Regions from separate parts of the Paenibacillus sp. J22FR83 genome, predicted to be linked through region 2. Evidence: riboswitches for the same ligand, from Rfam matches in the RefSeq annotation. Region 2 holds a riboswitch; each other region holds the start of a gene.
The links. Region 2 has a riboswitch for cyclic di-GMP ahead of AC58PV_RS02015 (methyl-accepting chemotaxis protein). Riboswitches for the same ligand answer to the same signal wherever they lie in the genome.
Positions count from the first base shown of each region.

Region 1: linked by a shared signal. The riboswitch ahead of AC58PV_RS33165 (hypothetical protein) and the one ahead of AC58PV_RS02015 (methyl-accepting chemotaxis protein) in region 2 are both predicted to bind cyclic di-GMP.
Region 3: linked by a shared signal. The riboswitch ahead of AC58PV_RS27410 (PilZ domain-containing protein) and the one ahead of AC58PV_RS02015 (methyl-accepting chemotaxis protein) in region 2 are both predicted to bind cyclic di-GMP.

Region 1 is NZ_JCAUAM010000030.1:26,633-31,938, forward strand. It holds gene AC58PV_RS33160 (MDR family MFS transporter) at 162-1,385, shown strand; cyclic di-GMP riboswitch class I at 1,501-1,594, shown strand; gene AC58PV_RS33165 (hypothetical protein) at 1,714-2,019, shown strand; gene AC58PV_RS33170 (exopolyphosphatase) at 2,166-3,080, shown strand; gene gloA2 (SMU1112c/YaeR family gloxylase I-like metalloprotein) at 3,151-3,549, shown strand; gene AC58PV_RS33180 (copper amine oxidase N-terminal domain-containing protein) at 3,581-5,068, shown strand; gene AC58PV_RS33185 (THUMP domain-containing class I SAM-dependent RNA methyltransferase) at 5,145-5,306, opposite strand, start outside.
Region 2 is NZ_JCAUAM010000001.1:606,353-611,658, forward strand. It holds gene AC58PV_RS02010 (UbiD family decarboxylase) at 12-1,850, shown strand; cyclic di-GMP riboswitch class I at 2,148-2,232, shown strand; gene AC58PV_RS02015 (methyl-accepting chemotaxis protein) at 2,385-4,127, shown strand; gene AC58PV_RS02020 (amino acid adenylation domain-containing protein) at 4,216-5,306, shown strand, end outside.
Region 3 is NZ_JCAUAM010000017.1:139,067-144,372, forward strand. It holds gene prfA (peptide chain release factor 1) at 1-83, opposite strand, end outside; gene ychF (redox-regulated ATPase YchF) at 117-1,217, opposite strand; gene AC58PV_RS27410 (PilZ domain-containing protein) at 1,296-2,030, opposite strand; cyclic di-GMP riboswitch class I at 2,136-2,222, opposite strand; gene tadA (tRNA adenosine(34) deaminase TadA) at 2,506-2,964, shown strand; gene AC58PV_RS27420 (DUF1697 domain-containing protein) at 2,989-3,528, opposite strand; gene AC58PV_RS27425 (DUF1648 domain-containing protein) at 3,544-4,041, opposite strand; tRNA gene AC58PV_RS27430 (tRNA-Arg) at 4,205-4,278, shown strand; gene AC58PV_RS27435 (hypothetical protein) at 4,547-4,912, opposite strand; gene AC58PV_RS27440 (MFS transporter) at 5,250-5,306, shown strand, end outside.

The DNA.
Region 1 (5,306 bases), on a different contig from region 2:
AAATTTTCTACCCACTAAATACCATCTGACAGATCGCGATAGAGAAGGCGAATCTCCCAAACAGAAATGACGACACAATTCGCTATTTTCGTGTATAATTGGAATTCGGTTGTTAATTAACCATTGGGTAATTACTGTGCCAGCGAGAGGAGTCATCGTCTATGAATCGTATGCGTCAATTTCTTCAAACCTATCATCCTATCGTACATACGCTTCTTCTAGGTACGGTCATGGCTCGGGCTGCCTCTTCTATGAGTTTACCGTTCCTAGCTATCTACTTGGCGAAGCACTCTACTATGAGTCCTGGACTTATTGGTATTGTCATTGGAATGGGAGCATTAGCTGGAACGTTTGGCGGTTTTATCGGCGGTACATTGTCAGACCGATTTGGTCGTCGAGTGATTATGCTAGCGGCTCTCTTTGGATGGGGATTCGTATTCCTAGGCTTCGGTATTGTTAAATTACCGGTTCTATTTATGCTGCTGAATATGCTTAATGGATTGTGCCGCTCATTCTATGAACCTGTGTCGCAAGCACTTATGGCAGATTTAACGGAACCGTCCAAAAGAATGCAGGTATTCTCCCTTCGCTATATGGCGATTAACGTTGGTGTAGCTGTCGGTCCATTGCTGGGAGCGTTCTTTGCGACAATGAACGGTGCTCTGCCTTTCCTGCTGACTGGGACAATTTATTTGATCTATGGTGTGACCCTTTATGCTCTTCTCATTAAATTCGGAATTAAGAAGATCGAAGGCGAGAAGAAAGCCATCATTACTTTCCGTTCGGCCATAGATGTCATTCGCAAGGACATGACCTTCCGTTTGTACATCATTGGAGGCATTATTGGAGCTATTGGTTATTCACAGGTAATGGTGACGTTATCGCAGTACTTACAACGGGACTTTGCTAATGGGGTCAAAATGTTTGCCATACTCATGAGCGCCAATGCGATTGTCGTCATTGCCATGCAGATCCCACTCGGGAAATGGGCGGAGAAGTACTCACCCTTAACGGCTATTGTTGTTGGCAATCTCATGTTCGCATTAGGTGATATTGGCTTCGCTTTCTCACACTCCTTGATCTGGATGATTATTTCCATGGGGATTTTCACATTTGGTGAAATTCTGAACTATCCTGCCGCGAATATGCTAATAGATAAGCTAGCTCCAGAACATATGCGTGGAACGTACTATGGTGCTCAAACGTTAACGAATATCGGTCACTTTATGGGTCCATGGATTGGCGGCTTTTTATTGGTATCCTATGGTGGCAGCACGCTTTTCCTAGTAATAGCAATTTTGTCGTTAATTGGATCGATTTTCTATTGGAGAGGCACGAAACGTCAAAGATCTGTGAAAATATCGTCGAAAATGCAAATATTTTGATGGATTTCGTAAAAATAGTTCCTCGGAACTATTCGATTTCAAATCGTCATCCCTTATTCTTGAGAGTATAACAAGTACGCTTATAAAAGCTCCATCTCAAAGATTGTGCATGTCATCTCGACAAAGGCAAAGCTGGCGAAAGCCAGTGACGCAAAGCTACAGGGGCCTTACTTTTCCTGCCAAGGACAAGCAGCCAGCCAGCCGCCGAACGATTGGGAATTCACTTTAGAACCCCTCTAGTCGGTTCACTACGGTGGGGTTTTTTTCTCTGTCATAGCGAAGCAAATGGAACAAATGGAATGACACGAACAAAGGAGGCCCTAGCGGCATGAAATCGGAAGAAAAATTGCAGGATGAACAGAAAGCAATATCGTTATGCGGTAACCATGTTGCGCGTTTGGTGCCATCCACGGATGGACCTAAACTTATGATTAACCGGGAAGAATACGCATTGAACGAAGCTTGTTGGGATGTTGAAATGTTTCACGGTAGAAACAACAGTATTTTGATTTTCTACTGGAAAGGCGAAGTGAAGCTTTCTGTGAAAATGCCTCCAATGGCTCAAATTGAAGGGTTTGTCACAAGACTTTTACAATGTCTATCATCCAAATTGAGAGCGGTTCAACCTATCTAGGTGAATCGCTCTTTTTTTTCGAGTAAGGAAGATCCAATATCCGATTGCCTGATGATTTTCTCATTGTCATCAATCAACACTAGCTGATATAATATGACCAATACATATTCGTAGTTCTTAAGGACTAGGTGAAGGGGATGCAAGGCATGAGATTGATCACACGTTCCGATTTCGATGGTTTAGTATGCGCGATGCTCTTCAAACAATTAAACATGGTGGATGAAATGAAATTTGTCCATCCCAAAGATATGCAAGACGGCTTAATAGAAGTTACAGAGAATGATATTTTGGCCAATGTGCCTTATGTCGCTGGATGTGGCTTATGGTTCGATCACCATTCCAGTGAACTTACTCGGATGGGGGAGTCTGTAACATTCAAAGGTGAAACTCGCCTTGCTCCAAGCGCAGCGCGCGTTGTCTATGATTACTATGGCGGCAAAGATACGTTCGGCGATATCGACGATATTATGATAGGTGTAGATAAAGCGGATTCTGCGCAATTTAGCAAAGAGGATATTTTGAATCCGAGCGGTTGGGATTTGCTATCATTTATCATGGACGCACGAACGGGTTTAGGTCGTTATCGGGATTATCGGATCAGCAACTATCAGTTGATGGAGGATCTCGTTGAGCATTGCGCAACGAAATCAGTTGACGAGATTATGGAATTGCCCGATGTCAAAGAGCGCGTAGCTCGTTACTTTGAACTGGATGCGCTATATCGCGACATGCTTCAAACCTATACACGGGTAGAGGGGAATGTCGTTATTACGGATCTTCGCGATGTGGAGACGATCTATCCAGGGAATCGCTTCATGATCTACGCACTGTATCCAGAGCAAAACACCTCTATTTGGATCGTGGACGGCCGCAACAAACAAAACTGCGTATTCGCTTGTGGGCACAGCATCGTCAATCGCACCGCACAAACAAACATTGGTGATTTGATGCTGCAAAATGGTGGAGGCGGGCATCACGCTGCAGGGACTTGCCAAGTGGACTATGCACAAGCTGATGAGGTATTACGCAAAATCGTTGAAACGATGCAAATCGCAGGTTAAAATAGGAGGATAAGCCGCAGTGGGGGAGCAGCCCATCGTGCGGTTTTTCTTTGTTAGGAGGTAGTAATCCATGGACATAAAACACATGCATCACGTTGCAATTATTTGTTCGAATTATATGAAATCCAAGCATTTCTATGTGGATTTACTGGGACTCACCGTCATTCACGAAACTTATCGCGCTGAAAGAGACTCGTACAAATTAGATTTACGAATCGGGGATACCGCACAGGAAATTGAATTGTTTTCTTTTCCGAATCCGCCGTTGCGTGTAAATCAACCTGAAGCTAGGGGACTACGTCACCTGGCCTTTGTGGTAGCGAATATGGAGCAAAGTGTACACGAGTTGGAAAGTAAAGGGATTTCGGTTGAACCTGTACGTGTGGATCCCATTACCGGGAATTTGTATACATTTTTTGCAGATCCGGATGGGTTGCCTTTGGAATTGGTGGAAGTTATTGGTAAGTGAAACCAACATGTATGAGAGGCTAGGTTTAATAATGAGAATAAGACAGGTTTTCTTATCCGTTTGTTGTTTCGTCACCTTGCTCACTAGCATGCCTTCTTATATTGAAGCAGAAACAGGTGGAGAAGCCATCGTATTGAAGCTCCAGGACGTAAAGGCAATGGTCAAAGGGAACACCTACGAGTTGCAAAGTGCGCCAGTACTTGTGAATGGCGTGACGATGGTTCCACTACGGTTTGTTGGAGAGGCGCTAGGCGCAAACATTGGGTGGAATGGAGATACAAGAACGGTTACGCTCACGACCACTTCTCAAACTGTCCTTTTAACTATCAACTCGAAGGAGGCAGTAGTTGGCAAAGGGGTAGTTGCCATGGAGCAACCTGCATTGATAATGAACGATACGACGATGGTGCCTTTGCGATTCGTTGCGGAGCAGCTCGGTCAAATCGTCACTTACAATGATCAACTTCAAACGATCACTTTGACTGCGAATGTTGCCATAGCGACTCCAGCAGCTGAACGAGTAAAGCTTTCTCCACCGACCGTAGACAACATAATTCCAGATCCAGATGGCGGTCAAATTGTTGCTAGAGCTACACAGGTTTTGAGCGTGGTTGTGGACAAAAATGGTTACATCTATTCGCTTCGTAATTACGCTAACAACGACGGCTATATCATTAGTAAATACGAACCGGATACTGATCGCACGAGTACTGTATTCCGAATCGACGCGAAATTAAATTTTGAGTATGAAGAAGTCTCAGAATATAGTTATTTACCGGTTCCTATCCCTAGGAAAAACACGTTCGTTTATGGGAGCTATCTGCCCGGTCAATTGTATTACAATCCAGTTTTGGATCGCGTGTATATCCGTGGAGGAGGGGTCACCTATTCACTAGAACCAGAAGTGAAGATGGTAACTCATAACTTTACTTTTCTCAAGCCAGTTCCATGGGATGTAAACAGTGGGCAATATGGCACTGGTATAGCGATATTTGAAACGTTGGATGGGGAGAAGTTTTATTGGGGGAGAGGCCGAGCCATTTATTCCAGTCTAAAGGGCGGAGGATCACAGTTTGAAACGAAAACATACATCGAACCTAATAGTCAACTGAAATCGGTGGTCAAAGACAACGCGATATACACCTACAGCATGAGTACCGGATATATTTCTAAGCTAGGGAACACAGGTCTCGAGATAGAGGCTCAAGCGATTGTTGAAGGAGCTGTGAACTTTATTGGCGCCAACGGAAAGTTCATTGTAATGACAGCAGAGCAGATCTACCAAGTGACTGTAGATGGGAAAATCACTTTGCTTATTAATCGAAATGACTTGAAATTCAATAAAGGGCTGTATAATGCGAAAAGTAAGAGCTACGAGCCGATGGTCAATGTATATGATCCTTCAGAACTTAAGTTTAACAAGTTCATTCGTTTTACGGTGGACCCGAATGATAACATCATTTTAATAGATGAGAATAGTAGAATGGTTCGACGGATCAATGTCTATGAACAGAAGTAATAACTTATCCGGATAACGAACAGCGGCCGCTATGACTTTAAATAGAAGTCACAGCGGCCGCTGTTTGATTTGGTTCTTATCGGCGTGGAGGCAATGGCCCAAGATACTGGAACAAATTACACTCAATCCGTCCGTTAAACAGCTTACGCTTCTTATCAGCGCGGCGGTTCATGTAGTGCTCGAGCTGCGTGCTCGGGCTTAGGATGAACAGGCTCCACGACGGCATTGGCCGCGTGAG
Region 2 (5,306 bases):
GGAGCAAAATAATGATCTATCCAAATTTAGAGCAATGCTTAGCCGATTTAGAAAAGAATGGACATTTGGTTCGTATTCATGAAGAAGTGGATCCTGAACTTGAGATGGCAGCCATACATTTGAAAGTTTATGAAGCTGGTGGCCCAGCCTTATTATTCGAGAATGTTAAAGGGTCTAAGTTCCGGGCGGTATCCAACCTTTTTGGTACAGTAGAGCGCAGCAAATATATATTTCGAGATACTTGGGATAGCGTGAAAAACGTAATTTCTTTACGAAACGATCCCCTGAAGGCACTGAAAAGCCCACTCAAACATATCGGGACGGGACTTGCTGCTTGGAAAGCTTTGCCGATAAAAATAACCAGTGGTCTTCCAGCTGATTTTGAGGAAATCAGCATTATGGACCTTCCACTCATCAAACACTGGCCAGAGGATGGCGGTGCATTCGTCACCCTGCCCCAAGTATATTCCGAAGATCCTGAGAAACCAGGAATTATGAATTCTAATCTCGGGATGTATCGGATTCAACTAAGCGGGAACGAATATGAATTAAATAAAGAGATCGGCTTGCATTATCAGATTCATCGCGGCATCGGTGTCCATCAGGCAAAAGCTACAAAGCAAGGGGCCCCTTTAAAAGTAAGCTGTTTCATTGGTGGGCCGCCAGCGCACACATTGTCTGCCGTAATGCCCTTGCCGGAAGGCATGAGTGAGATTACATTTGCAGGCTTGCTCTCAGGGCGCCGCTTCCGCTATAGCTATGTTGATGGCTATTGTATTAGTCATGATGCTGATTTTGTTATCACAGGGGAAATATATCCTGGTGAAACCAAGCCCGAAGGCCCCTTCGGCGATCATTTGGGCTACTACAGCCTTACACATCCTTTTCCTCTAATGAGAGTTCACAAGGTATATGCCAAGAAGAATTCAATCTTCCCATTTACTGTTGTGGGCAGGCCACCTCAAGAGGATACATCGTTCGGAGCACTCATTCATGAACTCACAGGCGATGCAATTAAGCAAGAAATTCCAGGTGTCAAAGAAGTTCATGCCGTAGATGCTGCGGGCGTCCACCCTCTGCTCTTTGCAATTGGTAGCGAACGGTACACACCTTATCAACAAGTCAAGCAGCCAGCAGAGTTACTTACGATAGCTAATCGAATTCTAGGAACGGGACAAGTTAGCTTAGCCAAATACTTATTCATCACAGCTGAAGAGAATCAGCCTTTGGATGCTCACAATATCGAGCAATTCTTAACTTACATAATGGCTCGAATAGACCTTCATCGGGACCTTCATTTTCATACCAATACCACTATCGATACATTAGATTACTCCGGTACAGGTCTAAATAGCGGCAGCAAGGTTGTATTCGCAGCAGTCGGTGATACAAAAAGGGATTTGTGCTTAGAAGTTCCCGGCATCTTCAATGAAATATCAGGGGTCCATCATGCGCATTTGGTGATGCCAGGAATCGTCGCGATTCAGCTTTCCGAATTTAAAAATTACGATGAGACACAGGTTGAAATGAAAGATTTATGCGAAGCTATTGGAGCAAGGGGGTCACTCCCATCTTGTCCATTGATTATCGTATGTGATGACAGCCATTTTATGGCCGAGTCCATTAACAATTTCGTATGGGCTACGTTCACACGTTCCAATCCTTCCCATGATATATATGGCGTGAACAGTTTCTATGAAAATAAACATTGGGGTTGCGATAATGTTGTGCTTGATGCACGAATTAAATCGCACCAAGCGCCTCCATTGATATTGGATCCAGCGGTTGAAAAAAGCATCATGCGATTTTTTGCCAAAGGCGCAAGTTTAGCATCCATTCAAAATAAGTAATCAACAAAAACAGCATCACAACCTTAGGGATTGTGGTGCTGTTTCTGTTATTCTCAGAGTCGAGTCGCCAGATAGATCCCTACTGGATTGATAGCAGCCACACACTAACACTTTTATATTTAGGAGCAGACTGATGCAATATACCTAAGTCACCAGCGATATTACGATACTTAAGTATGGCCTGAAAGTCGCATATTTGACACTTGTTTACAATACATATATACAAATAGTATTTACAGAAATGTATTGTTAACTTATAATAGTCATAATTTGTAATAGTAATATTTTGTAAGTAGTAACTGTAAAGGGCAAACTTATCGAAAGGTAAGGGCGCAAAGTTATGGGCCTAAAGCTTCGAAGCTATGGCTGCCAAACCGCCAGTTTGTGATAGTAAGCCTATCCCGAACATTTTGGGATAGGCTTTTTTTCTGCCTCTATCCCTACTGAGTTTCAAAAAATGTCGAAAAATGGGGGATATTCACAGATTATAGCGTTTTACATCAAAACAAATAGCATCTAAGGAGTGTAATTAAATTGAAGACCAAGAACTATTTCGGCAAAAACCTTTTATTCTCGATGTTAAATTTGCTAGTCATCGGGGTAGTGCTTATTTCCATCAGCGCTTATTTTCAGAATCGAATTTTAACAGATACGTTGAGAGAGCAGACCCATAATATGACATCCGTGTGGTCACAAGGCATTACCTATAAAGACGTCAAGGGTGCACTAAGCGATAAAAGCTATGAAGCAAGCGAACAGCAACGATTAACCAAGCAATTTGATAGTTACACTGCCTTTAATGCCAATGTAGCGCAAGCTTACATATTTGGGGTTGAGTTAGCAGATGGGAATAAAACATCGTTGATTTCGTTCCCGAGTCACGTTGTTACAGCTTTTAAAGAAGCAGGTTTGAACATCGGAGATATGTATGAGCAACCGAAAGAGATCGCCAACGGTTTAAAAAGCATGTTGAAAACCAAAACCGAGACCTTCACTTCATACTATAAAGATGATTACGGCACATGGGTCAGCGTTCTTTATCCAATTATTGACGATAGTGGCAATGTTGCAGCTTACTTTGGCGTGGATGTAGACGCTAAAGTAATTCCCGATGCTCAAAAATCGTTCCTCCTGCGTTCGATCATATTACTCTTAATCGCCTTGGTGATTTGTGGCGGGGCGCAATATTGGGTGGCAAGAAGAACACTTATGCCGATCAACCAATTAATGCGAGGCATCGAACAAGCTTCTAACGGGAAATTCAATTTCACCTTGGAGGAAAACGGCGGTTTCGGCGAATTAAATCAGAAATTCAATATGATGCTTTCTAACATTCGCGGAATATTATTAAGTATTAAACAAACAGCTTCAAATGTATCCGACGCTTCCAACGAACTGTTCAGCATTACGGAAGACAATCGTCACAGTATTGAGCTGATCACAACAGAAATTAGAGATATGAATACGCATGTTGACCAGCAAAAAAATTCTACAGAAGAATGCGGACGATCCGTTGAAGAAATTGCAGCTTCTTTGCAAGTCATTGCTCAAAACGCGACCGAAGTTGCCACTGCTTCTCATGCTATGAAAAATCTGTCCGAAGAAGGCAATATGGCTGCTCAAACGATCTCGGATCAAATGGGACGCATCAATACGAACTCGATTTCTACCGCAGATACAATCAAGCTCCTTGAATCGAAATCAGAAGAGATTGGTAGTATTCTCAACCTCATTAAGGACTTAACTGCTCAAACCAATCTACTTGCATTGAACGCAAGTATTGAAGCTGCTCGGGCAGGCGAACATGGCAGAGGGTTCGCAGTTGTAGCTGCTGAGGTTCGTAAGCTTGCTGATCAATCAAAAAATTCGACAAGTCAGATTGAAACGCTTGTTGCCGACATTCAATCAGAGACGCACAACACAGCTACATTCGTAGCACAAGGTACCAATGAGACCCTAAAAGGATTGGAGATTGCCAAAAACACTGGAGAATCCTTTACTAATATTTTGGATGCATCGCAGGTCGTGTCGAATCAAGTTATCGATATTTCATCCGCTACCCAAGAAATGTCTGCAAGTACAGAGCAAGTGACTGCCATGATGGGAGAATTGGGAGGAATATCAAGAAAAACAGCGCACAGTACTAACAAAATTATGGAGTCGGTTCTGACGCAGGAATCATCCTTACAAAGCATTTCAACTTTCGCCAGCAATCTCTCAACGGTTGCAGTGGAATTAAGTGATATGGTAGGCAAGTTTGATATAGAGATGAAGTGAATAAACGAATAGGAATTCCGGATTACATGGCGGTTAACGCCCTGTAATCCGTTCCAATATAATCGTTCACATATAGAGGAGAGTGACCATGCTGAATCTCGTCAAAGAAAAACCGTCCATTTACAGTGAAATCAACCATACGGACGAAGCCTACCCAGCAACAGAAACGATATCCTCCATCTTTCGGCACGTCGCAACAAGGTATGCAAATAAAGTTGCAATCTCCCATGGTGACATTGACATTCGTTACGCTGATTTGTTCACAAAAAGCTCGCAAATTGCCAACGAATTGACCAATGCCGGCTGCCGTAAAGGCGATTTTGTTGGTATTTATATGGAGCGCAGTCCCGAAACCGTTATCTCCATTCTTGGCGTATTGCGTATGGGCGGTATCTATGTACCTATTGACCCGGAGCATCCGATTGAACGCAATCGGTACATCGTACAGAACGCTAGTTGCAAACAATTGATCATCAAGAAGAGCCATACTGAAACCGCTGCAGAGTTATGTCTTGCTTTAGGTATCGACACCCCGATTTCGATTGAAAACTGTTTTGCGAATGGCGAAACCAGCTTCGAGGATGCGAACATCACGCCGGATGATTTGGCTTATGTGATTTATACCTCCGGTTCCACAGGCAATCCAAAAGGTACGCTGATTGCTCACAGAGGCGTTGTAAATCTTTCAAATACGTTTGCTAACAAATTGGAGATTTCGAGCGTAGACGTGCTCACTCAATTTTCAACATTTAGTTTTGACGCCTCAATTTTAGACACGTTCAACTGCTTACTGAACGGTGCAACGCTTGCTATTTTAACTAAAGATGAGCAACTAACTCCTGATCTTTTTTTGTCACTTCTTGAAAGCAAAAAAGTAACTATCATTGGTTGTATTCCCACTTCTGTATTCAACCGCCTAACAGAAACAACAATTCCCAATTCGAAATCCATGTGGCAGACTGTAAGAAATATTACCGTAGGCGGAGAAGCACTGCTCTCCGACCATGTACGCAAGTTTCAAGACAAGTTTGGTATGGATACCGTCATTTTTAACGCTTATGGGCCAACAGAGTGCACAGTCGTTACAACGACCTTCAAGATAACTGAATATTGGAACAGTGATTCCATAACTGTCCCTATCGGTTCCCCAATTGGTAATTACAAAATTTATGTAGTTAA
Region 3 (5,306 bases), on a different contig from region 2:
GTATCACTCGTTACATCCGGGTCACACAATAACTCGCTTAGTTTCTCATAGCGGTCCACAATGGACTGAAGTCGATCCAACATAGGGGATCACTCCTTTCTTGTTTTTGTAAGTAATTAAACGTTGAAACGGAAATGCATAACGTCGCCGTCATTCACTACATACTCTTTACCTTCAAGGCGTACTTGGCCTTTTTCTTTCGCACCCGCCATCGATCCAGCAGCAGCCAAATCGTTATAAGATACAACCTCTGCACGAATAAATCCACGTTCGAAATCCGTATGAATCACACCAGCCGCTTGAGGAGCCTTCGTTCCTTTACGGATCGTCCAAGCTCTAACTTCTTGAACACCTGCTGTAAAGTACGTGTATAAACCTAACTTGCGATACGCTGCTTTGATCAATCTATTCAAGCCGGACTCTTGAAGTCCCAACTCTTCCAGGAACATCGCTTTTTCTTCGTCTTCCAGTTCAGCGATCTCGGATTCAACCTTCGCAGAGATGGAAACAACTTCGTTGTTTTCACTTTCAGCGAATGTCTTCACAATTTTAACGTATGCATTATCGTCTGCTGTTGAAACTTCATCTTCACTTACGTTTGCCGCGTAAAGAACCGGCTTCATCGTCAGCAAATGCAAGTCGCGAACTAGCAGGCGCTCGTCATCCGACAAATCCAAGCTGCGTGCTGGCTTATCATTATATAAGGCTTCCTTGATTCGTTCCAAACACTCCACTTCAGCTACCACTTTCTTGTCGCCGCCTTTGAGGTTTTTGCGTGAACGCTCGATCTTTTTCTCAACCGACTCAATGTCTGCCAAAATCAATTCAAGATTAATCGTCTCAATGTCGCCAATCGGATCGACTTTTCCAGAAACGTGAGTAATATTATCATCCTCAAAACAACGTACAACATGCACAATCGCATCAACTTCACGGATATGTGCTAGAAATTTATTCCCAAGGCCCTCGCCTTTGCTCGCACCCTTAACCAAACCCGCAATGTCAACGAATTCGAAGGCCGTCGGCACGATGCTCTTAGGCACTACGATTTCTACCAGCTTCTGCAATCTCTCGTCTGGTACTTCAACTACCCCAACATTCGGATCAATCGTACAGAACGGATAATTCGCAGATTCTGCCCCCGCCTGTGTAATTGCATTAAACAATGTCGATTTTCCTACGTTCGGTAGACCGACGATACCTGCTTTCAAAGCCATTGTCGTTACAACTCCTTAATTTTCGAAAATCATCCTTCTTATTATATAGTACTTAGCGGGCAAAAAAAAGCCTGCAAGCTATTGATTGGCTGCAGACTTTTTTTCCATTGCTTTTTTGAACTCTTCATCCCGCTTCTGTTCGTAGTAGGATTGGACCTGATTCCGTAGAATAAACCCGCGCAGGGCATTGCTTTGTTCCGCAGGAACGCTCTCGAAGCTGGCACCGTAGTAGTAGCCGTCTTCTTGCTTTTCCTTCCTTATAATTTCCAACCTGCACAGCATGTCAAACCCTAAATCCAGCTCGACTTGCAACTTACATTTTTTATGAAGAATCCCGTCGATCATCGAATTATCATTAATGATAAACCCAATTCCGCTCATGGAAATGTTGGATATCGAAATGTGAATCGGATTTTCCAAATGATGCTGCTCTTTTTGCGTTATATTTTGAAAACCTGCTATGGAACCTACATTCTTTACATCGACCCGCGGGAATTCCCGCTTCTCCGAAAACTTCTTTCGATTCTCAGGTGGATTGATCACGATCAGTGAACCAGGCTCTCTAGCTACGACTGTCGATTGAAAGACGAATAGACCTGATTTCGTATATAACGTCATTTTGATCTTGTCTCCAAGTTGAAATACTTCATACTCCGGCAGTTCGACCTCCATGATATCGCCTTGCGCATAGGTAAGAATACCTGTCGACACGAAATCATCCTTCGCGACCACAGCTCGGCAATCGATTAATACCTCTGCATCATATCCTTCTTTACTCCCATATCGCTTCAAAGCATCCTGCTTCATCGTCATGCTCTCTTCACCCTCCCTAAACCTAGGATTCACAGCATTATACCACGCAAAAAAGACTGCCCCACACAGGGACAGCCTCTCACCGCAATCACTAAAGCATCGATTTTCGGTAACCAGGCTGCCATAGTTCATAAGAACCGTAGACCCTCAGCTTTGCGTCCTTGCCTTTCAGCAAGTTTGCCATTGTCGAACCCTGCTATTCATATATAGATATACCATTACTAGTCTAGATGCTCTATTTTTCGTCCAAACTGGTCTAAAAGACCCACTTCTATCATCATTATACGTAGCTCATGCACTTCTTTCAACTAAAATCCTTGCATGAGCAATGTTTTTATTGTATGAATGTGTAGTGGAATTGAATATCCACAGGTTTATAACTTATCCACATTGTTATCCACAGCTTGTTAACAACGAATGCTTGTTCGGATTTCTATTCACATGTGGATAAACTATTATTGCGAGGTGTCCCCCTGTGGATCAACATATTCCTTGGATGAGAGAAGCGATCCATGAAGCTCTGAAAGCGGAAGCCATCCGTGAAGTTCCGATCGGCGCCATTGTCGTCCATCAAGGTCAAATCATTGGCCGTGGCCATAATTTACGCGAAACAACCCTGGATCCTCTTGCCCATGCAGAGTTAATTGCCATTAAACAAGCAAGCGAGCATTTGCAGGCTTGGCGTCTCCTGGATTGCCAGCTCTATGTAACTTTGGAGCCCTGTCCGATGTGCGCAGGTGCGATCGTGCAAGCGCGCGTGCCTCAAGTTATTTACGGTACTGTTGATCCGAAGGCTGGCTGTGCCGGCACGTTAATGAATTTGTTACAGGAAGATCGGTTCAATCACCGGGTCGATGTCGTTAGCGGCGTTTTGCAAGAGGAGTGTTCCACGATGTTAACGCAGTTTTTTCGAAAATTACGGGGGAAAGTTTAGGACTTTAGTCCTTTTGGCTGCTTATTACTTGTATAGCCCCGCCATCTCTGCCAGTTTGCTCATCGTATTCCAGTTACGCGTCGTGGTTTGGTTCCCAAGCTTCTGGATGTTACCCGCTAGCTTCGAATCCAGCACACTTTGCCGAAACAGATAATAGATCGTACAGCCTCGTATTCGATATTCATCGACCTCACTCTGTCCCTTGGATAAGATGTCGGTGAAAGTCTGCGGGGCTTCTTCTGTAAGCACAGAGATTTGAATGCTCTCCCCTTCGGATAGCGCCTCTGCGTCATAGGGGCAGTTCCTTACAAGGTCATCTAGCTCCGTCGCAGTACGCAATATTACAGTAGGCGCTACACCTACCGCATCACTGATGGCTTTTTCAATACGCGGGCATAGTGTTTCTCTTGAATCCTCCGATTGGAACAGCACATTGCCACTTTGCAAATAGGTCTGTACTTGTGCTAATCCTAAGGCTTCTAACGTCTTTTTCAAGTCGGCCATCTTAATCTTGTTCTTGCCACCTACATTAATTCCGCGTAGAAAACCAACATAAACCGTCATTTCGGTGTGCCTCCCTTACTTTAATTGTATGGAACGTACGATGAAGAAGATAATCGTGGCAAAGAGCAGCAACAGGAGGAGGCCTAGCACCCAACCATTAAGCTCCGCGGTGCCTTCTTTTGCACTCTGGATAATCGACCATTCAATGAACGCGAACAGAATAAGGATTATCGTCTTCATACTATGGATGAGCAAACGCGCATTCTGATATTGTCTACGAGCATTCTGCTCCGTGATTGGAGATGGGTAATTATACACGTGAGGGATTTTGCTTAGGAGCGTTAGGCCAACATAGATGATAACACCTATGAGTGGTAAGGCCATTAGGCTCATTTTGTTCCCCCAACCATCAATCTCCCCTTTTCCGTTAAAATGCATCGGCATTCGCTCCGGCATATCGCGCCATTCGTAGGCGACATATGCGATCATACTTAGGATTGCGAGCAGAGAAATAACATCAAGTGCGATTTCAATTCTAGTCTTGGCAAGTTGAATGACAGGTCGTTTCTCCATAAGGCACCCTCTTTCTATTGGTTACGAACAGGTAAGCGTTGAATGTTCTTATTATTCTTTACCCACTATGTACATTCCTTGCTTAAATAAACAATATCTTCCTTGTCTATGGCCTAAAATGGTTGCACCTCTAAAACATCTCATGTTAGAATGACGATACTATGCGCCCGTAGCTCAGCAGGATAGAGCAACAGTTTCCTAAACTGTAGGTCGTACGTTCGAATCGTATCGGGCGCGTCATAGTTGACAAAAAAACCTTGATATATCAAGGTTTTTTTGTTTCACTCAGAATCCTAAGCATACAGTTTGAACAAGTCTCATCCCAAAACTATTGTTGACTGTAGCTCTAATTCAACTGAGCTTTTTTAATAGCCGCGAAAAAAATAAATAGGAGCCACTTAAGCAAGTTGCTCCCTCTGATCGTCAACCAATTTATAACTAGCTCCATCTGCAATTACCACAGAACAAAAAAAATGCGCCACTTATGGGCACATAGTTGTCAGTATTATGGTTTAAGTTTAGCAATGACGGCAACTGTTACAAAACGGATGGAGTTAGTTGGGTTCCACGCTGTAAAGAACCAATGGTCCTCGGCACTGGAGTAGCTGTCGAGCATGTATCCTTGTTGGTCACCGCTAAATACCCAAGCTCCACTGATGATGTTGTAGTCGTTTCCGAAGACTTCTATTCTCCGAAAAGTGTTTGGTCCTAAACGTGTAGTTGAGATTACGAAACGTCCAAATCCATCGCCGAGATCAGTTGCTTTGATTGCTTTCTTAATGCTGTATTTAACTGTACGTGCGGCAGTGTATTTCTTGCCGGTTTTGAGTTGTGCTCTTTTAATTACTGCTAGCGCTTTTCTGCTAATCATATGGCATTCTCCTTTCTTAATGGAATAATATAGTAGATGCTAGAATCATAGATTACGAACGGGGCATTTTTCGCAGGTGTGTAGCGGAAATTGCAAATTGCAAATCAAATCGATAGTCACACAACATGCTTGTCGTGTTGTTAACATTGCGGTAAAATAGGAACCGTAACACGATTAACCGTGAGTCATCGCATAGACTCTACACGATTAGTGTAAATCGAGCGCGTATAGTTCTTTTAAACATACATACGTAATAAGGGATTTCAACTCAAGTTGACAATCCCTTTCTTTAATTATGGCCACTATGGATTCACACTCGAAAGGAGTCCTCACTCCGATGACAACTCGCGCGATTACATCCTATCGCATCCCGCTCTTCTGTGCGGTCACGATG